Linked DNA regions of Alkalihalophilus pseudofirmus. The protein of the gene in region 1 interacts with the protein of each later gene in a pairwise test. Links are inferred from orthologs where the notes say so. Each region holds a gene or a part of one and is shown in the gene's direction. Other genes may lie near its edges.

The links.
Region 2: the proteins of PQ478_RS04105 (region 1) and PQ478_RS14265 interact in binary tests that used the Bacillus subtilis proteins (3 or more experiments, as listed by UniProt). The link is inferred for Alkalihalophilus pseudofirmus from one-to-one orthologs.

What each region holds. Positions count from the first base shown.
Region 1 is NZ_CP117835.1:794,865-803,026, forward strand. Bases 2,569-5,314 are described here. They hold PQ478_RS04105 (post-transcriptional regulator), read left to right. Parts: upstream 2,569-3,676; coding sequence 3,677-3,952; downstream 3,953-5,314. Other genes in these bases: spoVB (stage V sporulation protein B), read right to left, coding at 2,569-3,022; PQ478_RS04100 (COG2426 family protein), read left to right, coding at 3,155-3,640; secD (protein translocase subunit SecD), read left to right, coding at 4,106-5,314. In the rest of the region: PQ478_RS04085 (hypothetical protein), read left to right, coding at 1-79; PQ478_RS04090 (dicarboxylate/amino acid:cation symporter), read left to right, coding at 272-1,411; more of spoVB, read right to left, coding at 1,451-2,568; more of secD, read left to right, coding at 5,315-5,410; protein translocase subunit SecF, read left to right, coding at 5,400-6,344; PQ478_RS04120 (cation diffusion facilitator family transporter), read left to right, coding at 6,469-7,368; PQ478_RS04125 (LapA family protein), read left to right, coding at 7,399-7,737; single-stranded-DNA-specific exonuclease RecJ, read left to right, coding at 7,816-8,162. UniProt on the Bacillus subtilis protein: Required for post-transcription initiation control of the comE operon. Promotes the accumulation of its target comE mRNA to septal and polar sites.
Region 2 is NZ_CP117835.1:2,670,129-2,674,488, reverse strand. The notes cover bases 1-2,772. They hold PQ478_RS14265 (DivIVA domain-containing protein), read left to right. Parts: upstream 1-1,025; coding sequence 1,026-1,520; downstream 1,521-2,772. Other genes in these bases: ileS (isoleucine--tRNA ligase), read left to right, coding at 1,950-2,772; PQ478_RS14270 (YlmH family RNA-binding protein), read left to right, coding at 114-887; PQ478_RS14275 (YggT family protein), read left to right, coding at 1-60. Outside these bases: more of ileS, read left to right, coding at 2,773-4,360. UniProt on the Bacillus subtilis protein: May act as a pilot protein, directing MinCD to the polar septation sites or by inhibiting MinCD at the midcell site of division. Required for polar localization of the chromosome during sporulation.

The sequences.
Region 1 (8,162 bases):
TCCAAAAAACAATGTCATTCCAATTGCTCTTGCGGCTATAGGCGGTTTTGCTTTAGCTAGTGCGTTCTTCTGGTGGTAAGAACCTCAATTTAGTAAGCTAATTCATTAAGCTAATCTTTATAATGGGATTAGCTTTTTATTATGGGGTAATAACTTACTATTCTGAATATAACGTGAATGCTTGTTTTATTGAAATAGATATGTAAAATAGCATTATACATTTGTTCTTCTACAGGAGACAATCTTTAGGAGACATAACGGGGGTAGAGAAATGAAACTTTTAGGGAAACTGCTCATTGGTATTATTTTAGGTATCATTATCGGTTTGGCAGCACCAGAATGGGTCGTTAGAGTATTAGTCACTTTTAAAACTCTTTTCGGCAGCTTTATTACATTCATCGTCCCATTTATTATTTTATTCTTTATTGCAAGCGGCGTAGCAGGACTTGGAAAACGAAGCGGAAAGCTGGTTGGAAGTACAGTCGGTCTTGCGTATGTTTCAACTGTTCTTGCCGGCCTTTTAGCTTTCACAGTGGCCTCATTCATCATTCCAATGCTGACAACACCTAGTGAAGCGGTGGAGGAAGCAGGAGGACTTGAGCCGTTTTTAAGTTTTGAGATTGAACCATTAATGGGGATTGTAACAGCATTAGTCATGGCCTTTGTTTTTGGTATTGGGGTTTCTAAAACAGGAAGCGAAAAGATTAAAGCTTTCTTTGATGAAGGCCGTGATATTATTGAACTCGTTATTGCAGCAATCATTATTCCGTTATTACCATTCTATATCGCAGGGATCTTCTCAGAGCTTGCTTATGAAGGAACAGTTTTTGAAACATTGAGCTTATTTGCTGTTGTATTAATTTTAGCGATTTCTCTTCATTTAGTTTGGCTTGTTATCCAATATTCAACTGCAGGAGCTCTTCGTAAACAAAATCCATTTAAGCTTCTAGCAAATATGGCTCCGGCCTATGCAACGGCGATCGGAACAATGAGTAGTGCAGCAACGATTCCGGTAACATTACAATCAGTTAAAAAGAATAACGTAAAAGAAAATATTGCAAACTTCGGAGTGCCGCTCTGTGCGACGATTCATTTATCAGGTAGTGTCATCACCATTGTGACTTGTGCGATGGCCGTGATGATGATCACGCCAGAGTTAGCGGCACCGACTCTTGCAAATATGCTTCCGGTTATCTTTATGCTTGGGCTGATTATGGTTGCAGCCCCTGGGGTACCAGGAGGAGCAATTATGGCTGCGCTAGGAGTATTAACTTCTATGCTTGGATTCAGCGAAGCAGCAATCGGCTTAATGATTGCTCTTTACATGGCTCAAGACAGCTTTGGTACTGCTACAAACGTAACTGGAGACGGAGCGATTAATTTAATCATTGATAAGTTTTCTAAATCATAATTAGGAAGAGCTTCGGCATATATGCTGAAGCTCTTTTTATTATCCTTTTGGTACTAATTTTGCTGCATATCGGCCGACTACAGGTATGCGGTTAAGTTCCTCTCTTTTGATAAGCCCAAGGAAAATCATTAAGATGCTGTAGAAAAGAGTGGTTATAGAGATGCTGAGTAATGTTTTTGTGACTAGTGACTGGTCAAGGAATGCATGATTTAAGCAAAGGAAGCCAATCCAGGTAGATGAGCCGATCAGCAATATGACCTTAACGACTAGTTTGATATCGATAGTGAAGCTTACTGTTTTGACAACCGTTGCAAAATGGAGCAGAGTGACTAAAATGAACCCAATGACAATGGCAAGGGCTGCACCCATTATGCCGAGTTCTGGTCTTGTGGCTAATGCAAAGATCGCACCTATTTTAACAACGGCTCCAAATAAACTGTTCATCATCGCAGCTTTGGCTAAATCTAATGCCTGAAGTGTTGCTTGAAGCGGACCTTGAAAGTATAAGAATATACTGAACGGCGCCATTACTTTCACATATGTTGCAACGGACGGAGCATTATACATAAGCTCCATAATTGGTTCTGCGTAGACGTAAAGAACGACAACTGATACGCCGCCTGAGATTAGGGCGAGTCTAAGTGCCTGCCCTAAGCGGTGGTGGATCGTTTTGTATTGTTTTTTAGCGGCAGCTTCACTGATTGCCGGAACGAGTGATACAGATAAAGAGTACGTAATAAAAGTAGGAAGCAAGATAAGCGGAATAACAAAACCAGCTAACTCTCCATATTGCCTTGTCGCCATGACTGTCGCAACCCCTGCAAGCGCTAAACTTTGAGCGACAACGATCGGTTCAAAAAACAAGGATATGGAACCAATGAGACGGCTCCCAGTCGTAGGAAGCGCAATTCGCATGAGGTCATTGAATGTATGTTTTCCTTCTTTCACATAGCTAAAGAAGCCAGAGCGGATCTTAAATCGTTTGTTTGATTTGAACATATAGATCATGTATAGAAGGGATGCAAGCTCTCCGAATACAACTGAGATCATGGCTCCTGCTGCGGCATACTCTACACCCATTGGTAAAAAGGCACTTGTCATGACTGCAACTAATGTAATTCTTACGACCTGTTCAATAACTTGTGAGTAGGCAGTAGGCTTCATGTTTTGGCGCCCTTGGAAATATCCACGCATAACAGAAGAGAGAGCAACAATTGGGACAATTGGAGCAATTGCAATGAGTGGGTAATAAGCCCGTGCATCTGTAAGCATTGTCTTTGATATAATGGGTGCAAAGAGAATCATGGCTGCAGTGAAAATAATACTCAACGTACCTGTAATAGCTAACGATACGACTAAAATTTTCTTTATTCTGCTTCGGTCGCCTTTTGCTTCTGCTTCAGCAACAAGCTTTGAAATGGCGACAGGAAGGCCTAGCTGGGTGATGGTTATAACGAGAAGTAAGGTAGGAACAGCCATCATATAAAGTCCGACGCCTTCAGCTCCCATAATACGTGCAACAACGATTTTATTAACAAAGCCTAGAAAGCGCGTGATGAGTCCTGCTATGATGAGGATCAACGTCCCTTTTATAAAGGTCTGTTTTGACATGTGCAGCCCTACTTTCATAAAAAAATATGGATATTTTCCGCTATTATTTATATGCTTAGTAGTGGGGCAAGCATGACAAGTTGTTTAAAAGTCGTTGGTATGGGATTAGAGAATAGAGAGGAAGAGTACTGAGTGAAACACACGATTGAGGAATTTTTAATTAACACATTTGGTTTTCTGCCGCCGGAATTATTAGTTATTGTTATTTCAGCTATGCCGATCTTAGAGCTTAGGGGAGGCATTCCACTTGCGCATCAGCTTGGATTTTCATTTGGAGAAGCACTATTTTTTGGCATCTTAGGGAATTTGCTGCCGATTATTCCGATCTTATTATTATTTCGTCCGGTAAGTAAGTGGATGCTGAGATTCTCAATGTACAAACGATTTTATGATTGGTTATATAACCGCACAATGAAAAAAAGCAATAATGTTGAAAAGTTCGGTGCACTGGGATTAATTTTATTTACGGCCGTGCCGCTTCCGACCACAGGAGCCTATTCAGCAAGTCTTGCAGCCATTTTATTCTTCATTCCGCTAAAATCGGCTTTTCTAGCGATTGCAACTGGTGTTGTTATTGCAGGAGTAGGGGTTGCAGGCGTTATGTATATGGTTTTTTAAGGAAGCTTGCACAACACTTGAAGGGAGCATGATAGGATGGATAAACAACAGTTTGAGAGTTGGAGATATGACGTACAGCCTGCTTTATCTTCTAAAGTAGATGAGTTTCATTTTTTAGGGTATGAACGAGTAACAGAAGATCAAGTATGGGCTTGTTTAATGTATCGTCTGCGAAAACAAAAAGAGTTTATTCATCTTCATGCCTTTGTTCAGGCTATTTTATCGTTAAAGGTCCAAGATTACATGACTTGGGTTACAAAAGAAAGCTACCGTGAAAAGAACGATTGGTTTGCAAAAGAAACACTCGTATAGGTAGTTTTTACATAAACATGACTAAAGAATGAGAATATTCTAGATGAAATTGACAGGAATTTTCATTAAAAGCTATAATAAGACTATTGTGTAAATGCTTGTCTCCTAGTAGACAAGCATTAGTGCGTTAATAGGAGGAGGCATTAGAGCAACATGGTGAAAAAAGGCCGAATTATTGCTTTTTTTCTCATCGTACTCATCTTCGGGGGGCTGATCAGCCAGACGGTTATGGGAATTACGAAGGAAATCAAGCTTGGACTAGACCTTCAAGGCGGGTTTGAAATTTTATATCAAGTCAATCCTGCAAATGAAGGAGATGTGATTGATCAATCAGCACTTAGTGCAACGGTAGGTGCGTTGAACCAGCGTGTAAATGTACTCGGTGTATCAGAGCCGAACATTCAAATTGAAGGTGATGATCGTATTCGTGTTCAGTTAGCGGGTGTTGATGACCAGCAAACGGCACGTGATCTTTTATCTACAGAAGCAAATTTAACATTTCGTGATGTAAATGATGAAGTGCTTTTAGACGGAAGTGACTTGCAGCAAAACGGGGCAAGCTCTTCATTTAAAGACCAGACGAATGAGCCGATTGTCACGCTCACATTACGAGATGCACGGTTATTTGAAGACATAACAAGGGAGATATCAAGCAGGCTTCCTGGTGAAAATTTATTAGTGATCTGGCTTGATTTTGAAGAAGGGGTGGACTCTTACGAAGCAGAGATGATGAGTGAGGATCCGAAATTCTTATCCGCTGCCTCTGTCAGACAAGTCATCCCATCAAGAGATGTTATGATCGAAGGGAATTTTACAGTTGAGGAAACTCGCTTTATTGCTGAAGTATTAAATGCAGGGTCTTTGCCTGTTCAGCTAGAAGAAATGTATTCGAATTCAGTAGGGGCTTCTCTTGGGGAACAGGCAATGGAGAAGACGATCTATGCCGGATTTATTGGGATTGCGTTAATCTTTTTATACATGCTTTTCTATTATCGTTTTATGGGTGTGATCGCTGTGATTACCCTAAGCATGTACATTTATCTAGTACTTCTTGTGTTTAACTGGATGAATGCGATTTTAACACTCCCTGGGATTGCTGCGTTAATTTTAGGTGTTGGTATGGCTGTTGATGCAAATATCATCACGTACGAGCGAATTAAAGAAGAAATTCGCTCAGGTAAATCGATGATGTCGGCATTCAAAGCAGGCAGCCGTCGTTCGTTATCAACAATTCTCGATGCCAATATTACAACGATTCTTGCAGCAGGTGTTCTATTTGCATATGGGACAAGCTCGGTTCAAGGGTTCGCAGTAATGTTAATTGTAAGTATTTTAACAAGCTTTGTTACAGCTGTGTATGGTTCGCGTCTATTGCTCGGATTATGGGTGAACAGTCGTGCACTGAATAAGAAGCCGCGCATGTTTGGTGTGAAAGAAGGTGAAATCGATGAGCTTTAATTTTCAAAACCGCGAGATTGATTTTGTTCAGCATCGTAAAAAATTCTTTACGTTCTCGCTTGCTGCTATGCTCATTGGTGTCATCCTTTTGCTGACGATGGGGTTGAATTTAGGAATTGACTTTGAAAGTGGATCTCAAGTGGAGATTCTTGCTGAAGAGCCGCTTACAGCAGAGCAAGTGGAAGCAGAATTTGCTCAAATTGGTTCAGGATATACGCCTGATGACATTACATTAGGCGGAGATCGTAATGAAATGGCTACAGCACGCTTTATCGGTGTGCTTGATGCAGGTGAGATTGCAGAAATTCAATCGTATTTTTCCGAGAATTTCGGGGCTGAGCCAAATATTGGCACAGTATCTCCTACAGTAGGGCAAGAGCTTGCTCGTAATGCGTTAATTTCTGTATTAATTGCTTCTGTCGGGATTATCATCTACGTAACGATTCGATTTGAATTTTTATATGGGGTTGCTGCGATTGTGGCACTCTTGCATGATGCATTCTTTATTATTGCGGTATTCAGTTTACTGCAGATTCAAGTGAATGTTCCTTTTATAGCAGCCGTATTAACGATTGTCGGTTATTCCATTAATGATACAATTGTTACCTTTGACCGAATTCGTGAGAACATGAAGCTAACAAAACGAGTGAAGGATTTTAATGATCTTGCAGCTGTTGTAAACAAAAGCCTCGTGCAGACGCTTGCTCGTTCAATTAACACCGTATTAACAGTCGTATTTGCAGCTGCTGCCTTATTTATATTTGGCGGGGAAGCGATTCGATCATTTGCGCTTGCTTTATTAATCGGGCTTGTAGCTGGGACCTACTCATCTATGTTCCTCGCTTCACAGTTATGGTTGATCTGGAAGTCAAAACAACTAAAAAAACAAAAGTTTAAGAGTAAACCTCAGCCAGAAGAAGAGCCGACTGTTTAGTAAATGAACAGGTGCAAAGCAAGAGACATAATATGAGATCATGGTGCATACCATGATCTTTTTTTTGGTACAATAACGTGGAGTGGTGGCAGGTTTTGGTATACTATCTATGTGAGGTGAGCATATGGAAGAAGCAGATATTCGGTACCGTAAAGTACGCTTTGCTGCTTGGGTAGGGATTATAGGAAATATCATACTTGCGATTATTAAAGCGGTTATTGGATTTATGGCTAACAGCCGAGCGCTCATTGCTGATGCTGCACATTCTGCATCCGATGTTGTGGGATCTGTGGTCGTTTTAATTGGCGTCCGCGCAGCAAAACTACCGCCGGATGAAGATCATCCATATGGTCATGGGAAAGCGGAATCTGTAGCAGCCATTATAGTGGCGGTTCTTTTATTTATCGTGAGTTTTGAAATTGCGCTTAGTGCAATAAAGTCCTTCTTTGAGCCCGTTGTGGTACCGAAGATGATTGCGATCTATGCGGTGCTGTTTTCGATCGTTACAAAAGAAATTATGTTTCGATATAAGTATCAGCTGGGTAAAAAGTATAAGAGTGAAGCTTTAATGACAGATGCCTGGCATCACCGTTCAGATGTATTCTCATCGCTGGCTGCTCTTATCGGTATTGGTGCTGCTATTTTAGGTGGTATGCTCAATATTTCTTGGCTTGTATACGGGGATGCGATAGCGAGTGCGTTTGTGGCCATCTTAATTGGGAAAATGGCTTACAGCTTAGGGAAACAATCGATTCATAATGCATTAGACCATGTTCTTCACGAAGAAGATACGATCGAAATGAAAAAAGCAGCAGCTGAAGTTCCGGGTGTATTAAATATTGATGAGTTTTATGCTCGTGAACACGGTCATTATGTCATTATCGATATAAAAATTGGTGTTAACCCGAACATAACTGTTGAAGAAGGCCATACGATAGGGAAAAATGTAAAGTTAAGGTTATTAGAAGAAAAGCATGTGCAAGATGTTCTCGTTCATATTAATCCATATAGAGAAAAAGAATAAGTAGAAAAATACCATGAGGAGGGTTATGGGATGAGGGGACAATGGAATATTATCTTAGGTTTGTTAGTTGCTATTATTATTGCAATCTTTGCAGTCATTAATGTAGAAGGCGTCCGGGTGAATTATCTATTTGGTACAGCAGAATGGCCGTTAATTCTCGTTATTTTAGGTTCTGTATTTATGGGGGCCATTGTAGCAGGTGCACTTGGAATGGTTAAAATCTACCGTCTTCAAGCCGAGCTTAAAAAACTGAAGACGTTAAAGGGCCATCAAGAGTCAGCCGTTAAAACGGAATCTTCTATTGACAAAGTGGAAGAAGACGAGAATACCGTCATTAAAGACACAACCTTAGATCAAGATCCCAAATAAAGTAAACAATATAGACGCATTCAATCATTGTCACCCCTTGGCACCTCCTGTATAATAGGATGGTCAAGGGGTGAACTTATGTTAAGACCTAAGGCAAGATGGAAAATCCAAGAACAAGATGAACATAAAGCAGGTAGGCTTGTAAGCGAGCTGGGCGTTGATGAACTTGTTGCCCAATTATTAGTTAATCGAGGCATAGAGACACCAGAAGCTGCGAGAACTTTTTTATATACAAAGGAAATGACGTACCATGATCCCTATTTGTTAAAGGGTATGGACAAGGCTGTGGCACGAATTAAAGAAGCCATTGCAAACCAAGAGAAGATCTTAATATTTGGTGACTATGATGCGGACGGTGTAAGCAGCACCTCTGTTATGATTTACACGTTAAATGAACTTGGTGCTGTGTTTGATTATTATATTCC
Region 2 (4,360 bases), 1.9 Mb from region 1 along the record:
ATTGTAGCGATTATTGTTCTACGTTTAGCGAGCGCGGGAGTTCTTGCCATTTTTAGTTAAGGTGAAGGATACGGGCAGCTTAATTGAAGGAGTTCGATTAAAGGAGTTCGTTCATGTCGATTTTTCAGCATTTTAGGGAAGAAGAAAGGCCTTTTGTTGAACAAGTATTATCGTGGAAAGAGGAAGTCAGTGTGATGCATCAAGAGCGCAGAACCGATTTCCTTGACCCAAGAGAGCAAGATATTGTTCGATTAATTATTGGAAATGATGACGAGCTGTCGTATCAATTTTTTGGAGGAGCAGATGACTCTGAGAGAAAGAGAGCTTATCTTTGCCCTTCCTATTTAGTAATTGAACAATCTCATTTTAATTTAGCTTATTTCTCGATAAATTACCCTGCCAAATTCATTACGCTCACCCATTCTGATGTATTAGGTTCTTTGATGAATATTGGGCTTAAACGAGAAAAATTTGGGGATATCATGATTACTCAGGATGATATTCAATTAGTTGTAGCAAGTGAAATCGCTGACTTCGTGAAAATGAATGTAGAGAAGATTGGTAAGGCTAGTATTGACTTAGTGCCTATTTCACTTGAACAACTAAAAACACCTGAAGATAAATGGACGGAGGAAGGTATGACCGTTTCCTCAATGAGGCTTGATGTCATCCTCTCAGAAATTTATAATCTTTCTCGTGCAAAAGTGAAGCCGTATATTGAAAGAGGCTTCGTAAAAGTGAATTGGCGGGTAACAGATCACGTGGACTTCTTAGTTAAAGAAGGAGATTACATATCTGTTCGTGGACACGGACGCAGTAAAGTGCTAGAACAATTAGGCCGGACAAAAAAAGATAAAATTAGAATTCGTTACGCGAGATTATTATAGTCAGATAATGATGTTTCCAATTATTTCTTTGTGGGAATAAAAGGTTTTACTCTTTTTTTGTCGAATATAAGAAAAATAAACTACAGAGTAATGAAAAAGTGAAATTCCAAGAAAAGTTTAAAATTGGGGGTGGCAAAGGTGCCTTTAACACCATTAGATATTCACAACAAGGAATTTACCAGAGGTTTCAGAGGGTATGATGAAGATGAAGTCAATGAATTTCTTGATCAAGTCATTAAAGACTATGAAGCTGTGCTGCGTGAGAAGAAAGAATTGTTTGATCGAGTAACTGATTTAGATGAGAAGCTTGAGCACTTTAAGAACATTGAAGAAACATTAAACAAGTCTATTCTAGTTGCTCAAGAGTCAGCAGAAGAGGTAAGGCGCAATGCGCAAAAAGAAGCTCAGTTAATCGTTAAAGAAGCTGAGAAGAATGCTGATCGTATTATTAATGATTCTTTATCAAAGTCACGTAAAATCATGATTGAGATGGAAGAATTAAAAAAGCAGGCATCTGTTTATAAAATGCGTTTCAAAATGTTAATTGAAGCGCAATTAGAGATGTTAAAAACAGATGACTGGGACGAGTTTGTCGAGCCAGAAGAACATGAATTGGAAAAAGAACAATCCTAATTCATTCATTTTCGCTGTGCACCTTGCACAGCGCATCTCATTTAGCATATAATAATGATTACTTATATAGCATACGACAATGATAAGGGATAGTATGTAAGGAATCTTAGAGAAGCGATTCAGGGGTGGTGCGAGCCTGAACTATAGATCTTTACAGAAAATCACCCTTTAGTTTTGCACCGAACGAAGTTGATCTAGTAGGCTGCGACGTCACGTTCACGTTACGAATGCTAAGTGGAGAGAAATCGTTATTGCACGGTATTCATGCATTACACTATTTCTTTTCATTAGGGTGGTACCACGGGTAAGTCTTCTCGTCCCTATTTGGGATGAGGGGACTTTTTTTGTTTTCGTGCTATACGTTAGGAATGATTCACATAAATGTTTCACAATAATCGAGTGGTGAAAACAACAAGGAGGAAATAAGGAATGGATTATAAACAAACGTTACTTATGCCAAAAACGGATTTCCCGATGCGCGGGAACTTACCGAACAATGAACCGAAACGTCAAGAAAAATGGAACGAGCAAGATATTTACCAAGCCGTGCAAAAAAGAACAGAAGGTCGTCCTCTATTTGTACTGCATGATGGACCTCCTTATGCCAATGGCGATATTCACATGGGTCATGCTTTAAACAAAGTACTGAAAGACTTCATTGTTCGCTATAAATCAATGAATGGATTTCATGCTCCATATGTACCTGGTTGGGACACACATGGTCTGCCAATTGAAACAGCCTTAACTAAAAACGGTAAAGTAAAACGCAAGGAAATGACCGTTGCTGCTTTTCGTAAGCTTTGTGAAGAGTATGCACGTGAGCAAGTCAGCCGTCAGCGTGAACAATTTATGCGGTTAGGTGTCAGAGGAGATTGGTGGAACCCTTATGTAACCCTGGATAAAGAATATGAAGCTCAGCAAATTAAAGTATTCGGTGATATGGCTAAAAAAGGCTATATCTACAAAGGGAAAAAACCTGTTTATTGGTCGCCTTCTTCTGAATCAGCTTTAGCTGAAGCTGAAATTGAGTATCATGACAAACGTTCGCCTTCTATTTATGTGGCTTTTAATATTAAGGATGGCAAAAATGTTTTAGTTGGTGATGAGAAAATCATTATTTGGACAACAACTCCTTGGACGATCCCAGCAAACTTAGGAATTTCTGTACATCCTGAGCTTGATTACAACGTAGTCAAAGTAAATGACGAGAAATATGTCGTTGCAGCTGGCTTACTTGAAAAGCTTCAAGCTGAATTTGAATGGGAGCAAGTAGAAGTTGAAAAAACTGTAAAAGGTCAAGAGCTTGAGCATGTTGTGGCCACCCACCCGCTTTACGGACGTGATTCACTCGTTATGTGTGGAGACCATGTAACACTAGATGCTGGTACAGGTTGTGTTCATACAGCACCAGGACACGGGGAAGAAGATTATCTTGTCGGACAAAAGTATGGTCTGGATGTTTTATGCCCGGTTGATGATAAAGGGAATATGACAGAGGAAGCTCCTGGATTTGAAGGAATGTTTTATGATCAGGCGAATAAGCCGATTACTGAAAAGCTCGATGAAGTGGGCGCATTAATGAAATTAACATTCATTACACACTCTTATGCTCATGATTGGAGAACAAAAAAGCCGGTAATTTATCGTGCTACAGCTCAATGGTTTGCTTCCATTGCTGATTTCCGAGATGAGCTTCTTCAAGCGATTAACGATGTAGAATGGATCCCTTCATGGGGAGAAACAAGACTTTACAACATGGTTCGTGACCGTGGGGATTGGTGTATTTCGAGACAGCGTGCATGGGGTGTGCCTATTCCGGTATTTTACGGGGAAAATGGTGAACCGATTATCACGGATGAAACGATCGATCATGTATCAGCACTTTTCCGTGAACACGGGTCAAATATTTGGTTTGAATGGGATACAAAAGAGTTATTGCCTGAAGGCTTTATTTCAGAACATAGTCCAAACGGTGAATTTACTCGTGAAATGGATATTATGGATGTATGGTTTGACTCAGGTTCATCCCATCAAGCGGTACTTGAAGAACGAGCAGAATTAGCTCGCCCGGCAGATCTATACCTTGAAGGTTCAGACCAATATCGCGGCTGGTTTAACTCTTCTTTATCAACTAGTGTTGCCGTAACTGGAAAAGCACCATATAAAGGCGTACTAAGCCACGGGTTTGCTCTTGATGGTGAAGGGCGCAAGATGAGTAAGTCGGTAGGTAATGTTGTCGTTCCTAACGATGTTATGAAGCAATTGGGAGCCGACATTTTAAGGCTTTGGGTAGCTTCTGTAGATTATCAGTCTGATGTACGTGTTTCTGATAAGATTTTAAAGCAAGTATCTGAGTCTTATCGTAAAATTCGTAACACCTTCCGTTTCTTGCTCGGTAATTTACATGACTTTGATCCTGCTGTGAATCGTGTAAAGAACGAGGATCTTGATGGCGTTCATTTATTTATGCTTGTTAAATTAAATGAAGTGATTGAAAAGGTAAAAGATGCATATGATCAATACCAATTCTCTACTGTTTATCACACGATCCATAATTTCTGCACAATTGAATTAAGTTCGTTCTATATGGATCTGGCTAAAGATACTCTTTATATTGAACATGCAGATCACGCTGAGCGTCGTAAAATTCAAACGGTTATGTACGAAAGTGTTCTTACGTTAACGAAGCTAGTATCACCGATCCTATCTCACACTGCTGATGAAGTATGGGAAGAGATCCCTGCTGTAAGTGAAGCAAGTGTTCAGTTAACAGATATGCCAGAGGCTGAATCATTTGGTGATGTGGAACAATTGAAAGCCAAATGGCAGCACTTCATGGC